Regions from separate parts of the Mesorhizobium sp. CNPSo 4684 genome, predicted to be linked through region 1. Evidence: predicted binding sites of a transcription regulator. Region 1 holds the regulator's gene; the other holds the start of a gene.

Region 1 (7,523 bases):
CGGTCGCGCCACGCACCATTATAGCGCGGCGGCAGGCTCTTGGCGCGCGCCGCCTCGCGCATCGCCTCGAGCTCGGCCGGAGTCTCGTAGGCGTAGTAGGCCTTGCCCAGGCGCACCAGCTCCTCGGCCACCTCGCGGTGGCGCGGCGCACGCTCGAACTGCGAGACGGCCTCGCCGTCCCAGGACAGGCCGAGCCAGGTCAGCCCATCGAGAATGGCCTGGGTTGCCGCTTCGGTGGAACGCTCGCGATCGGTGTCCTCGATGCGCAGCAGCATCGTGCCGTCGGTGTGCTTGGCATACAGCCAATTGAACAGTGCGGTGCGCGCGCCACCGATATGCAGGTAGCCCGTGGGCGAGGGGGCAAAACGGGTGACCACCCTGTTGGACATGGCAATTTTGTTGGACATTGCAATTCTCGGGCAAGGCTAGAAAACGGGGGGCGTGATCGCGCGGACTTTCGCGCTTTGCGCGTTCATGTAGCATAGGGGGTCTGGGGCGCAAGGGGCAGACCCGATGGCTGTACGTGGCCGGGGCGAGGATCAAGGCGAGGGCGCTGCGACAAGCGTCAACGAAGGCTCCCTGTTTGCCGACAGTCCCTATGCCGAGCCGATGCCCGTCGCGCTGCCCGAGACGCGGCCTGGCCTCCGGCCTTTGTCTCCGGATGACACTGCGTCGGTGCCGGTCGCCGTGCCCGGATCCGCCATCCGTTTGCGTAGGCTGCTACGCCGTTCGACATGGCCAGCAATCCGTCGCAGCCTTGCCGTGGCCGCCGGCACCGAACTCGACCGCGGCGTCGCCTTCCTGCTTATGCCGGTTTTCCTGGCGGCCGGCGTCATCATTTATTTCTCGCTGGCCAGCGAGCCGGGCTTTGCCCAACCAATCGCGATTGTGCTGCTCATGGCCTGTTGCGCAGCCGTCGCGCGGTCCTGGCCGAAGACGCATCTGCTCTGCGTGGCCGCGATGTTGTGCGCGTTTGGGGTGGTCGCCGCCAAGGTAGAGACCTGGCGCGCCGGAACGCAAATGCTGGGCTCCGAGATCCAGACACGGCTGACCGGACGCGTCGTCAGCCTTGAGGAGATGGAAAACGGCCGCGTCAGGCTGACGCTCGACATTACTTCCACCGCTCACCCCAAGCTGCGCTACGCGCCGGAGCGGGTCAGGCTCTCGGCGCGTGGGATTCCGGCCGATACGACCGCCGGCTCCCTCATCATCGGCTATGCCAGGCTGTTGCCGCCGACGGGTCCGGTGCGGCCGGAGAGCTACGATTTCTCCTTCGACAGCTATTTCGCCGGGATCGGCGCCAGCGGCTTCTTTCTCGGCAATCCGAAAACCATTGCTTCGCCGGGCCCGCCGCCGCTGACCGCACGGCTCTCTTCGGCAATCGAGAATGCGCGCGAAAACATTGCCGACCATATCAGGGGCAAAATCGGCGGCGCCGAAGGCGAGATTGCCGCGGCGCTCATTGTCGGCGTTCGCGCCGGCATTCCGGACGAGGTCAACGAGGCTATGCGGCGCACCGGCATCTACCACATCATCTCCATTTCGGGCCTGCACATGGCGCTGGTCGCCGGCACCATCATGGCATTGTTGCGCGGCGCCTTCGCGCTGTTTCCCGATTTCTCCTCGCGCCGGCCTGTCAAGAAATATGCCGCCGCCGCGGCGCTTGTTTCCATCGCCGCCTATCTCGTCATTTCAGGCATCGTGGTTGCCGCCGAGCGCAGCTTCATCATGCTGGCGGTCATGCTTGTCGCGGTGCTGTTTGATCGCGCAGCGCTGACCATGCGCAATCTGGCGATCTCGGCCATCGCCGTCATCCTGGTGTCGCCGCATGAGGTTGTCGGCCCGAGTTTCCAGATGTCGTTTGCGGCCACCGCCGCCCTTGTCGGCGCCTATGCCGGCTGGGCCGACTACCGCGCCGACAAGGTGAGAACGCCGCCCGCAAGGCGCTCGTTCGTCGGCTTTCTGTCGCGAAAATTCGTGCTGGCCATGGGCGGCCTCGCCATGACATCGATCATCGCAGGTAGCGCCACTTTGCTGTTTGCCATCTGGCATTTTCAGCGCGTGTCGCCACTCAGCCTGCTCGCAAATCTGGCCGTGATGCCGATTGTGTCGTTGATCGTCATGCCCTTCGCCGTGCTCAGCGCGCTGGCCATGCCGTTCGGCGCCGATGGACCGTTCCTTTATGTCATGGGCAAGGGCTTGGCGGCGATGATCGCCATCTCCGCCTGGATTTCCGAACGTTCGCCGATCGATGCCGTCGGGCTGATCTCTATCCGCTCGGTGCTGCTGGTGGCGGTCGCCCTGGTCATCGCCACCATGGCCACCACCTGGCTGAGGCTGGCGGCCGTGCCTTTCGCGCTGGCCGGCCTGTTGACTGTGCCACAGGTGCGCACGCCCGATGTGCTCATCTCCGAGGATGCGCATCTGGTGGCATTGCCGATTGGTGGCGGCGAACTCGCGCTCAACCGGGAACGCTCCAACGAATTCACCACAGACAACTGGAAACGCGCGCTGAGGGCGGAAACCATAATCCCGCCCGAGATTTTCGAGGCAACGGACACGCGGTTCGATCTAGACCCGCTGGACCTGCCGCCCGGCTCGCCCTTCTATTGCACAGGCAATCTCTGCATTGCCCGGCACCCGGCCGGAGCCATCATCGCGCTGGCAAAAGACCGCAACACAGCGCGGCCAGCCTGCGCCTACGCCAGCCTGATCGTCATCGACGACGCCACCGCCTACAATCCGTGCCGCGACTCGCTGGTGCTGGTCGTGACCAAGAAGCAACTTGCCCGCGATGGCAGTGCCGCCGTCTTCTTCGACCCACAATCGGCCGCGACAGCGCCAATGATCCGTTTCGCCGTCGACAAGCCCTATCGTCCCTGGCACGAGCAACGCCGCTTCTCACGCGAAGCACGCGGTCTGCCGCCTTACAAGCAGCGCGAAAAGTAGCCGGCTCTAGTAACGCCTGATCAGGCCGACCAGCTTGCCCTGCACCTTGACCCGGTCCGGCCCGAAGATGCGGGTTTCGTAGGCCGGGTTGGCGGCTTCCAGCGCGATCGAGGCGCCCTTGCGGCGGAAGCGCTTCAACGTCGCTTCCTCCTCGTCGACCAGCGCCACCACGATCTCGCCGGGGCTCGCCGTATCGGCATTGCGGATGATCACCGTATCGCCGTCGAAAATCCCGGCCTCGATCATCGAGTCACCCTTGACCTCGAGCGCGTAGTGTTCGCCGCCCATGATCATGTCCGGCGGCACCGAGATCGAATGCGTCTGGTGCTGGATGGCGTCGATCGGCACACCGGCGGCGATGCGGCCCATCACCGGGATCGACACCGCGGAAACGGCGTCGTCATTGCCGGCCGACATCGAACGAGACGAGGAGGCCGGCTTGATCTGGCGGCCGATACCGCCTTGCCCCTGACCACCTTGACCGAGACTGCCCTGGATGACGCTTGGCGAGAACTTCTTCGCCGCATTGAGGCCGGGCGCGATCGAGTCGGGCAGCCGCAGCACTTCCAGCGCGCGCGCCCGGTTTGGCAGCCGGCGAATGAAACCACGCTCCTCAAGCGCCGTGATCAGGCGGTGAATGCCGGACTTGGACGCGAGGTCGAGCGCCTCCTTCATCTCGTCGAAAGACGGCGGGATTCCGCTCTCCTTCAGGCGTTCATGGATGAACATCAGAAGTTCATGTTGTTTGCGCGTCAGCATCGCGGCCCCCACGGGTCCTGAAACCAGAATCAGAAAAAACAAACCCAGAACAAACACTATCTGTTCCAGTTGTGTTCCGCAACCTTTTAAAGTTTAATGAATGTGTTGACGTTTTGTTCAGCGTAACATCAGGACGCTGCAGGCGGCACCCGCGGCGGCGGCCGGAGCGAAGGGCTCGCGCACGATCAAGCCGTTGGCGTCGGCCAGCATTCTCAGCATCGAGGAATCCTGGATGCCGAACGGCGTCGCCACCCGTGCGCCGGTTTCTTCGCTCACCACGGCGCGCACATAGTCTTGCCTCAGGTCATTGGCCGGCATCGCGGCGCCAAGCTGCGCCGGGCGGATGTCCTGCCGGTGCGTGCGGCCGCCGAGCTGCGCCAAAAGCGGCTTCAAAAACAGCTGCGAGCAGACCAGGCTCGCCACCGGATTGCCGGGCAGGCCGATGCACCTGATGTCGCCGAGACGCCCGAACATCAGCGGCTTGCCCGGGCGCATGGCGAGCTTCCAGAAATCGAGCTTCATGCCTTCGCCGGTCAGTACATCGTGCACAAGGTCGTGGTCGCCGACCGAGGCGCCGCCGAGCGTGACGATGACGTCGGCCTTTGCCGCGACAGCCTTGCGCACCAGCGCCGCTATCTCGGCCTTGCGATCTGCCGCGATGCCGAGATCAAGCGCTTTGGCGCCGACAGACTGCGCGGCGGCCGCAACGCCGTAAGCGTTGGAGGAGATGATCTGATCCGGACCGGGGTCACGCCCCGGCGGCAGCAATTCGTCGCCGGTGGCGATGATCGCGACCAGAGGCCGGCGCACGACGTTGAGCATCGGATGATTGGCCGACGCCGCAAGCGACAATGCGGCCGGATCGAGCGCGCGACCTTTTTGCAGGAGCAGGTCGCCTTGCGAGAAATCCAGTCCACGGCGGCGGATGTTACGGTCTTTCGCGGTCGGCTCGGTGACCTCGATATGGCCATTGCCAAGGTCGCGGACATTCTCCTGGATGACGATCGTGTCGGCACCTTCGGGCAGAGGCGCGCCGGTGAAAATGCGGACAGCCTCCGCCCTGCCGACCGAGCCGTCAAAGCCGCGTCCGGCCGGCGCCATGCCGATCACCGAAAGCCGCGCCGGGGCGGATGCCACATCCTGCGCCCGCGCCGCATAGCCGTCCATGGCGGACGCGTTGAAAGGCGGCTGAGTGCGCAGCGCCACGACAGGTTCCGCCAGCACCCGGCCGGCCGCATCCGCCAGGGCGATGCTTTCACCCGGCAGCGCCGCAGCGCCTTCCAGCAGGCGCTCCAGCGCCTCGGCCACCGGAACCAGCGCCATCAGGCGCCCGCCTTGTAGTCGCCGGACTTGCCGCCGGTCTTTTCCACCAGCCTTATGCCGGAAATCACCATGGCGCGATCGGCCGCCTTGGCCATGTCGTAAATAGTCAGGCATGCCACCGAGGCCGCGGTCAGCGCTTCCATTTCGACCCCGGTCTTGCCGGTGACGCGGGCGAGCGCGGTGACCCTGAGGCCGGGCAGCGCCGCGTCCGGCTCGATGTCGACCGACACCTTGGTCAACAGCAGGGGATGGCAGAGCGGGATCAACTCATGCGTCTTCTTGGCTGCCATGATGCCGGCGATGCGCGCTGTGCCCAGCACATCGCCCTTCTTGGCGTCGCCGTCGAGGATCATTTTCAGGGTTTCAGGCCGCATCGAGACAAAGCCCTCGGCGACTGCCGTGCGCGTCGTCTCCGCCTTGTCGCCGACATCGACCATGTTGGCCTCGCCCTTGGCGCCGAGATGGGTGAGGGCGGCTGTCATCGTCAGACCGCCTCGGCTGTCGCCTTGCCTGTCAGAAGCAGGCGCGTTGCAGCCGCCACATCCTGCTGCCGCATCAGGCTTTCGCCGACAAGGAAGGTTTCGATGCCGGCCTTTTGCATCCTGAGGCAATCGTCATGGGTGAAAATACCGCTCTCGCTGACCAGCAAGCGGCCGCCCGGCACCATGGACGCCAGCCGCTCGGAGGTTTCAAGACTGGTCTCGAACGTCCTCAGATTGCGGTTGTTGATGCCGATCAGCCGCGACGACAGTTTTACCGCGCGCTGCGTCTCGGCCTCGTCGTGCACCTCGATCAGCGCATCCATGCCGAGTTCGAATGCGGTCGCTTCCAATTCGCTCGCCAAGGCATCGTCGACGCTGGCCATGATGATCAGGATGGCGTCGGCGCCCCAGGCGCGCGCCTCGTAGACCTGGTAGGGATCGAACAGGAAATCCTTGCGCAGCGCGGGCAGCGACACCGCCTTGCGGGCGTTGGTTAGAAATTCCGGCGCGCCCTGGAAGGACGGCGCATCGGTCAGCACCGAAAGACAGGCGGCGCCGCCTTTTTCATAGGCCTGCGCCAGCGTCGGTGGGTCGAAATCGGCACGGATCAACCCTTTGGAAGGGCTCGCCTTCTTGATCTCGGCTATCAGGGCAAAGTTGCCCGATCTGCGCTTCGCCTCGAGCGCCGCGAGAAAGCCGCGCGGCGCGTCGGCATCCTTCGCCTGTGCCTTGATCTCGGCCAGCGGTATCAGCGCCTTTGCCGCCGCGATCTCATCGCGCTTGTAGGCCTCGATCTTGCGCAGAATGTCAGCCACGGCCCTATCCGTTCGAAATCTCGACCAGCCTGTCGAGCACGCCTAGCGCCCGGCCGCTGTCGATGGCTTGTGCCGCCGCCGCCATGCCGTCGGCAAGCGTTGTTGCCTTGCCCGCCACCACCATGCCGGCGCCGGCATTCATCAGCACCGTGTCGCGATAGGCGCCGGCGGCGCCGCCCAGCATGTCGCGCAAAGCCTGGGCATTGTAGGCGGCGTCTCCGCCGCGCAACTCGTCCTTGGTGTGGCGCTGCAAACCGACTGCTTCCGGGGTCAGCGTAAAGTGGCGGATCTCGCCACCGGCCAGTTCGGCAACCTGCGTTTCGCCGGTGGTGGTGATTTCGTCATAGCCGTCGCCATGGACGACCCAGGCATGCTCTGTACCCAGCGCCTTCAATGTCTCGGCCACCGGCACGATCCATTCCGGCAAGAACACGCCGACCATCTGGCGGCTTACGCCGGCCGGATTGGACAGCGGTCCGAGCAGGTTGAAGATGGTGCGGGTGCCGAGCTCGACGCGCGTCGGGCCGACATGCTTCATCGCCGGATGATGCGCCGGCGCGAACATGAAGCCGACGCCCGCTTCATGGATGCAGCGGCCGATCGTCTCCGGCGGGATATCGATCTTGACGCCGAGCGCAACCAGCACGTCGGCGGCGCCCGTCAGCGACGACAGGCCGCGATTGCCATGCTTTGCCACCGGCACGCCGCAACCGGCGATGACGAAGGCCGAAGCCGTCGAGATGTTGACCGAATGGGAGTTGTCGCCGCCGGTGCCGACGATGTCGATGGCGCCTTCAGGCGCTTCGACGCGCAGCATCTTGGCGCGCATGGTGGCAACGGCGCCGGAGATCTCGCTCACCGTCTCGCCGCGCACGCGCAGCGCCATCAGGAAGCCGCCGATCTGGCCCGGCGTCGCGTCGCCCGACATGATGATGTCGAAGGCTTCGCGCGCTTCCTCGAAGGTAAGCGCGGTCCCGCTGGCGACCTTGGCGATATGGATCTTGAGGGCGCTCATGGGGCCAAAACGTTCATTGGGCTACGGCTTGGGCAACGGCGGCCTGGTCGATGCTGACGGCGTATTGCGTCTGCAATTGCGCCACCAACTGGTCGAGCAGATCGTCGGACATGCCTTGCGTGAAGGATTTCTGCGCGTCGTCGGGCACCGAACTGGCGTCGGCTCCGGCCGGCTCGAACA
Region 2 (7,523 bases), on a different contig from region 1:
CGGGCAGGGCGTTGCCGACATGAAGCGCTCGATCTCCTCGCGCATCCAGGCGGATTCGGTTTCCTTCCAGCGTCGCTCCAGATTGGGAATGACGCCTTCGAACGTCTTGGTCGTCTTGTAGGAGCGCAGGCCGTCATCATACTGGAAGGTGACCTCGCGCTCGCCGGTGCCGCGCAGGACGGCTTCCTTGGCCTCTTCGGTCAGGTCCTTGAATTTGTCGCCGAGTTTGAAGCCGTATGCCTTGCCCAGCGCTTCCAGCGTCTGCGCGTAATAGGGCGAGGTCGATTTCGCCCACGGGCTGACGGCGCCGTCGCGCAGCGAGACGTTTTCGTCCGGCACGATCAGGCTGGCGTCGATGGCACGCTGGCTGCCGAGACCGTCGCAGGTCGGGCAGGCGCCGAACGGGTTGTTGAACGAGAACAGCCTGGGCTCGATCTCCGGAATGGTGAAGCCGGACACCGGGCAGGCGAATTTTTCGGAGAACAGGATGCGCTCATGCGTCTCGTTCTTCGACTTGTTGACCGAGTCTTCGCCGGTCTGGCTGGCGTCGAGCGGCCGGTCGGCAAACTCGGCCACCGCCAGCCCTTCGGCGAGCTTCAGCGCCGTTTCGATGGAATCGGCAAGTCGGGTCGCAAGATCACCGCGCACGACGATGCGGTCGACGACGACGTCGATGTCGTGCTTGTACTTCTTGTCCAGCGCCGGCACGTCGGCGATCTCGTAGAAGACGCCGTCGACCTTGACGCGCTGAAAGCCCTTTTTCTGCAGCTCCAGCAGTTCCTTGCGATACTCGCCCTTGCGGCCGCGCACGATCGGCGCCAGCAGGAACAGGCGCGTGCCTTCCTCGACCGCCAGCACCCGGTCGACCATCTGGCTGACCGTCTGGCTCTCGATCGGCAGGCCGGTGGCCGGCGAATAGGGGATGCCGACGCGCGCAAACAGCAAGCGCATATAGTCGTAAATCTCGGTGACGGTGCCGACCGTCGAGCGCGGGTTCTTCGACGTCGTCTTCTGCTCGATGGAGATGGCAGGCGACAGGCCGTCGATCTGGTCGACGTCCGGCTTCTGCATCATTTCGAGGAACTGGCGCGCATAGGCCGACAGGCTCTCGACATAGCGGCGCTGGCCCTCGGCATAGATGGTGTCGAAGGCAAGCGACGATTTGCCGGAGCCCGACAGGCCGGTCATGACGATCAGGCTGTCACGCGGCAGGTCGAGATCGACATTCTTCAGATTGTGTTCGCGTGCACCGCGAATGGAAAGGTATTTATGGTCGGCCATCGCCGGTCGCCGCCTCAGATTTGGTATCAGTGGGATCGGCGGGGTTTTCCCGGCCATCCCCTATGTAGGTATTTTTGCCGCCACGTCGAGAGACGCCATACTTCTCGACCAAAGTCGTTTAACCGTCTTTCGCGCGAAGGGGCAAGCGGAAAGAACAAAGGCTGAACACGCTCCTGACAAAGCTGTGCGGAAACCTGACAGGGGTGTTTCAGAAACTGACCCTGACGTAAGGTCCCGGCGATCACATTTTTCGGTAACCGGCTATTCAAAGGTTGACGCCGCCAACTCAGGGGCGCAGTCTCCGAAGGTCAACGAAGCCGGCCGTCTTTCGATGGCCTCGCCGCCCATAGGTGGCCTGCGAGACGCCGCAGGTTTTGCGATTTGTGCTTCGGACGACACAGTTGCAACGGACATAGGAGCGGAGCATGACGCCACCGGATAGTCCTTTGAGGCTCCACATCTCGTTGGAGCCGCGGCGGGCATAAGTGCCAGGGTTCAGCGTTTTCGCCACCCGACAAACCGTGACCTGCCATATCCCATGAAAATCAGAGACTGCTAGTCGGATCGTCGGCTGAATGCCGCGAAGCATCCGAGACAAAAGTCGGTATAACACTACCGGCAAGTTGGATCTGGGATCCAAAAAAAGCCCCGACCGTTTGCGGAAGCAACGGCGGGGCTGCTCTTTTGTGGGGATATCGGGGCGAAGCGCCCGCTCGCCCGATCGCACGGGGAGTCATAGATATCGGTGTTGGCGCTGCCCCTCATTGCCCTGCCGGGCATTTCTCCCCGTGAACGGGGAGAAAGAGGCAGCTGCGGCTGCGGTGCTATTTATGCAACGTTGGTGGTTGGCGAAAGCATCGATCGGGAGCGTCCCTCGCCCCGTTTACGGGGAGAGGATGCCGGCAGGCAGGTGAGGGGCGGTGCCAACGCTCGCAGGAAGCACGTATCGCCCGGCTCAGTGATTTGGAGGTCTGATCCCGCCTGTAGCCATATCGACGGTGATGCTGCCGGAAATCCGGACATCGGTATCGCCGATCTTGAATGTCCCGTTCTCGCCGGCGGGCAGCGCGTCGTCGGGCTCAGGCTGCGGCGTCGGCTTGGCGATACGGTAGTCGCTGGTCACGCCGGGCAGGGCGCCCGTCTGCGGCTGCGATGTGCTGTTCCCGGCAAGAGCCGCGCTACAGGTCGCAGCGGTGATCGCAGTGGCTGTCATCAGTCTGTTTAGGCGGTAACGCATTGCAGGACTATAGTGTCGCGCTCCATGCGAGGCCAGACCTGCGGCGTCGAAATTGACGCGACGCCGGTGCGCGTTCAATCCCGCGATCTAGGCCGCCGCCTGCTTGCGGGTGTCGAAAACATGGTCGACGAGGCCCCAGTCCTTGGCTTCGCGCGCGGTCATGAAGAAATCGCGGTCGAGCGTGCGTTCGACGTCTTCATAGGTGCGGCCGCAATGCTGCGCATAGAGCTCGGTCATCTGCCGCTTGGTGCGCAAAATACCTTCGGCATGGCGCTGAATGTCGGAGGCCTGGCCCTGGAAGCCGCCCAGGGGCTGATGCAGCACGATGCTGGCGTTGGGCAGCGCGATGCGCCGGCCCGGCGTTCCCGCCATCAGCAGGAACGAAGCCATCGAGGCGGCAAAGCCCATGCACACCGTCGATACCGGACAGCTGACATATTGCATGGTGTCGTAGATGGCGAAGCCACTGGTCACCACGCCGCCCGGCGAGTTGATGTAGAGCGAGATTTCCTTGTCGGGATTGTCCGATTCCAGCGACAGAAGCTGGGCGCAGACCAGCGCCGACATGCCGTCATTGATTTCGCCATTGATGAAGATGATGCGCTCGCGCAGCAGCCGCGAGAAAATGTCGAAGGCGCGTTCGCCGCGGCTCGATTGCTCGATCACCATCGGCACCAGATTGGCAAAGCCGCTCATCTCATTGTCTCCGTTCGTTTTTCTTCGACTCAGGCCGCGCGCATCAATAGATATGGCGCGTTGGCGGCGATCAGCGGTTTGGGCTTGTATGCCCTGAGCGAAAGCCGGCAACCGGCGCTCGCCATCGCCACCGCGGGCGTTGCCGCCTGCACAAACCCGTCATGAACGATGCGCAGATGTGTACCGCCTGAAACGGTGCGGGCGAGCGTGAAGGTGACGATGCTGTCCAACCCATCGGCATCGCCGGTGTCGGACCGCTCGCGCCAGGAATAGCGCAGCAGTCGCCCCGGTTCGGCATCGAGCACTTCGCACTCGATCGGCGCGTCCGGCCCGGCAAAGGCAAAGCGGCTGCCGGTTTCCGGCTTGATGTCGTTTGGCATCATCCACGCCGCCAAAAGCTCCGGCACGGTCAGCGCCCGCCACACCTTTTCCGGTGCGTCCGGGAGGTCACACTCGAAGGCGAGGGCATCTTTGGCGGTCTGCGCCTGCTTTTCATCGGTCATTGGTCCATGTCCTTCAAAACGGCCTTTAGTCTCTCGATGCGTTCCGGCCAGAATGCGCGGTAGCGTTCGATCCAGCCGAGCAGCGGCTCGAGCCCTTGCGGATCGGCGCGGTAGTACGCGTTGCGGCCGGACCGCCTTTCGCTGACCAGGCCGGCGCCGCGCAGCACGGCGAGGTGTTGCGACACCGCCGGCTGCGACACGCTCATGCCGGTGCGGAGTTCCGACACGCTCATCTCGCCTCCGGCCAGCCGCTCGTAGACGGCGCGGCGCGTCGGGTCGGCCAGGGCGCGAAAAATCTCTGCTTCGATCATGACAAAAGCATAAGTCGATACTTATTGATTTGGCAAGCGGTCTTTTATGGCGCTGCGGGAAGCCAACGCCTCACCGGCTCGGCGGCCCCTTCGAAAGTCGCCTCGAAGATCGGCGACGCCAGCACGGCCTGGATGTGAAGCGTTTCGGTGCCAACGTTTCTAAACCCATGTTTTCGTTGGGCAGGAATGAGAAGCGATTGTCCGGCAATCAGTGTCAGACGTCCTTCGTCGATCCACATTTCAGCGATCCCGGTGATGACGGTTAGCACTTCCTCGACTGGGTGTTGGTGTGTCGGAGCCCCGACGCCAGGCTGAATCCACTGTTCGAACAGGCAAAGCTGGCTCGCTCCGTTGCCGGCGGAAACTTGCATGCGGGTTTCCACGCCCGCTCGCCATTGCTCTCGCGGCTGGTCCAGATGCGCGCAATGACTTTCATTCGCCTCCGCCTTTCGATCCCGGCATAGTCGCAATTTCAGACGCACACCCTACCTCTTGCTGACATTCTTGACAGCCGAGGCAGACAAGAATAGAACAAAAAAAGAACAAAAACCTTGTGGGAAAAGCCAGCCGCGGCAAGCGAGGATCGCATGCAGGCTGTAAGGTGAGCGACTTAAAATTTGTTTCGGATGAGCGCGGAGAAGTGTCATGGCGGGTAGCGTCAACAAGGTCATTCTGGTCGGAAACCTCGGCGCGGACCCTGAAATCCGCCGCCTGAATTCCGGTGACCCGGTCGTCAACATCCGCATCGCCACTTCGGAAAGCTGGCGCGACAAGAATTCCGGCGAGCGCAAGGAAAAGACCGAGTGGCACAACGTCGTCATTTTCAATGACCAGATCGCCAAGGTCGCCGAACAATATCTGAAGAAGGGCATGAAGGTTTACGTCGAAGGCCAGCTGCAGACACGCAAATGGCAGGACCAGACCGGCGCCGACAAATACACGACGGAAGTCGTGCTGCAGAAATTCCGCGGCGAGCTGCAGATGCTCGATTCACGCGGCGAGGGCGGCGGCCAGGTCGGCAACTATGCCGGTGGCGGCGGTGCGAGCCGTGGCTCGGATTTCGGCCAGTCGAGCCCCAATGAAAGCTTCAACCGTGGCGGTGGCGGCGGTTCCAAGGGCGGTGGTGGCGGCGGGTCGTCGCGCGAACTGGACGACGAAATCCCGTTCTGAGCAGCGAGCGATTGCCACCTAGGGAGAGGGCGCGATGTCGCTCGGACCGCTTCTATCGGCGCCCCCTCCCATTCCATGGCACGCCTTCGCGGCCCTAGCCGCGCTGGCCATGGGCGGCGCCCAACTGGCGCTGCCGAAAGGCACGACGCGCCACCGTGTGATGGGCTATGCTTGGGCGGCGCTGATGCTGGTCATCGCCGCCTCTAGCTTGTGGATCCAGCAGATCCGCCTCATCGGCCCGTTCAGCCCGATCCATATCTTGTCGATCATAGTGTTGATCACCGTTCCGCTTGCGGTCTGGCACGCGCATAGGCATCGCGTAGCCAAACATCGCAGGGTCATGATTTCGCTGTATGTTTTTGCGCTGATCGGCGCCGGCGTGTTCACACTGCTGCCCGGCCGCATCATGCATGCGGTCGTGTTCGGCTAGGGATGTCTTTCCAGGAGGATGATTGCCGTGAAAGCACGGATCAAATGGGTCGAAGAGCGCACTTTCGTCGGCGAGTCCGGCAGTGGCCACAAACTCGTGCTGGGGACCGCCTCCGGTCCTGAAGGCAAGACGCCAGGCCCGAGCCCGATGGAGTTGGTGCTGATCGGCACCGGCGGTTGTTCGGCCTATGATGTCGTCCACATTCTGGAAAAAGGCCGCGAGGCGATCGAGGATTGCACCGTCGAACTCGACGCCGACCGGGCCGAAACCGACCCAAAAGTCTTCACCCGCATCCATATGCATTTCATCGTCACGGGCCGCGCGCTGTCGCACGACAAGGTCCAGCGTGCGATCGACCTCTCGATCGAAAAATACTGCTCAGCCTCCGCCATGCTGGCCAAGACCGCTGTGATCACCCATGATTTCGAGGTTGTTGATACGGCTGGGCAGTAGGGCAGTAGGGCAGTAGGGCAGTAGGGCAGTAGGCGCTGTCGTTCACCCCGCCATCAGCGCCTTGATGCCATCGGCCACGAACTGCACCGCAAGCGCTGCCAGAATGACGCCGAGCAGGCGGGTCAGGATCGAGCGGCCGGTCTGGCCGAGGATGCGGTCGATGCGTTCCGACAGCACGAACACCAGATAGGTGATGGCCAGGCAGACGAAGATGATGCCGACCAGCGCAGCCTGTGCGGTAAAACCCTGGAACGAGCCGGACAAAAGCACGGTTGCCGAAATCGCGCCGGGGCCGGCGATAAGCGGGATCGCCAGCGGGAAGGCGGCGATGTTGTGGATCATGTCCTTGGTGATGGCGACGTCGCCGATCTTCTCCTTGCGGTCCTGGCGGCGCTCGAACACCATTTCGAAGGCGATGAAGAACAGCAGGAACCCGCCGGCGACGCGGAAGGCCGGCAGCGTGATGCCGAACACCGACAGGATCGAGGCGCCGGCCACCGCAAACAGCGCCATCACCAGGAAGCCGATGATCGACGCGCGCACCGAAACCTGCTGACGCTCCTCGCGGTTCATGCCGCGTGTCACCGCCAGGAAGAGCGGCGCGAGACCGGGCGGGTCGATAGTCACCAGAATGGTGACGAAGGCGTTGAACAGGCTGTCGAAACTCGGCATCGCTGACCCCTCCCGCCGGGCCGAGCCCCGCACCACCCTATTGGTAGAGCAAAGCCCGGCCGGTGGGAACCGTCTGAGATGGCGATACCGGAGACGCCGGCGGTGTTAGCCGGCGGCGCTGCAATAGGCCTCCAGACGATAGCCGTCGGGATCGATGACGAAGGCGGCGTAGTAGTTCTCGCCATAGTCGGCACGCAGCCCCGGCGCGCCATTGCTGTTGCCGCCGGCGCGCAGGGCGCCGGTGTGAAAGGCGTCGACGCTCGCCCGCGTCGGTGCGGCAAAGCAGAAATGCAGGCCGGATTTTTCGTCAGCCGCCACCGGCCGCGCCGCGTCGTTCACCCAAAACGCTGCCGCCTGCGCGCCATAGCCCAGCGAGCCCGGCGACTGGCTGAGGCAGGAATAGCCGAGCGGCTTCAGCGCGGCATCGTAGAAAGGCTTTGACACCGCGGTGTCGCGGACACCGATCGAAACGTGGTCAAGCATGGTTTTCTCCTTGTTGCAGGTGTTGCGCCATCAGCCCTGGGCGACGCGGCGCGCCAGGAACTCGACTTCGAGGCGCCATGTCGCCCCGTTGTCGTGCGAACGCTCGCCCAGCCAGCGGAAGCTGTCCTTGGTGATCCGTGAAAAACTCCAGCGGACCGAGGAACCAGTGCCGTCGGCGCCGACCTGCACAATCGTGTCGCCTTCGGCGCGACCAAGCTGGCGGCTGTAGTACTGGTTGCGCGGATCGCTCCAGAAGATGTGCCAGGCATCCGCGCCGGGATCATAGG

Evidence for each region. The regulator LexA, encoded in region 1, represses DNA repair genes until DNA is damaged. The targets are predictions, from matches to a motif close to TGTTCNNNNTGTGTTCNG.
Region 2: uvrA (excinuclease ABC subunit UvrA) is a predicted target of LexA. The motif match lies at 1,432-1,449, and genes of this name have one in related genera.

What each region holds. Positions count from the first base shown of each region.
Region 1 covers NZ_JBWLUX010000003.1:18,950-26,472, forward strand. The annotation lists gene gltX (glutamate--tRNA ligase) at 1-389, opposite strand, end outside; gene AC04SG_RS03110 (ComEC/Rec2 family competence protein) at 514-2,949, shown strand; gene lexA (transcriptional repressor LexA) at 2,956-3,708, opposite strand; gene AC04SG_RS03120 (molybdopterin molybdotransferase MoeA) at 3,826-5,031, opposite strand; gene moaC (cyclic pyranopterin monophosphate synthase MoaC) at 5,031-5,513, opposite strand; gene trpC (indole-3-glycerol phosphate synthase TrpC) at 5,516-6,328, opposite strand; gene trpD (anthranilate phosphoribosyltransferase) at 6,333-7,343, opposite strand; gene AC04SG_RS03140 (peptidyl-prolyl cis-trans isomerase) at 7,357-7,523, opposite strand, start outside.
Region 2 covers NZ_JBWLUX010000005.1:64,086-71,608, reverse strand. The annotation lists gene uvrA (excinuclease ABC subunit UvrA) at 1-1,281, opposite strand, end outside; gene AC04SG_RS06030 (hypothetical protein) at 2,237-2,494, opposite strand; gene AC04SG_RS06025 (ATP-dependent Clp protease proteolytic subunit) at 2,606-3,214, opposite strand; gene AC04SG_RS06020 (SRPBCC family protein) at 3,244-3,717, opposite strand; gene AC04SG_RS06015 (ArsR/SmtB family transcription factor) at 3,714-4,028, opposite strand; gene AC04SG_RS06010 (cupin domain-containing protein) at 4,073-4,399, opposite strand; gene ssb (single-stranded DNA-binding protein) at 4,674-5,198, shown strand; gene AC04SG_RS06000 (DUF2306 domain-containing protein) at 5,233-5,628, shown strand; gene AC04SG_RS05995 (OsmC family protein) at 5,656-6,081, shown strand; gene AC04SG_RS05990 (MarC family protein) at 6,124-6,753, opposite strand; gene AC04SG_RS05985 (VOC family protein) at 6,859-7,236, opposite strand; gene AC04SG_RS05980 (hypothetical protein) at 7,267-7,523, opposite strand, start outside.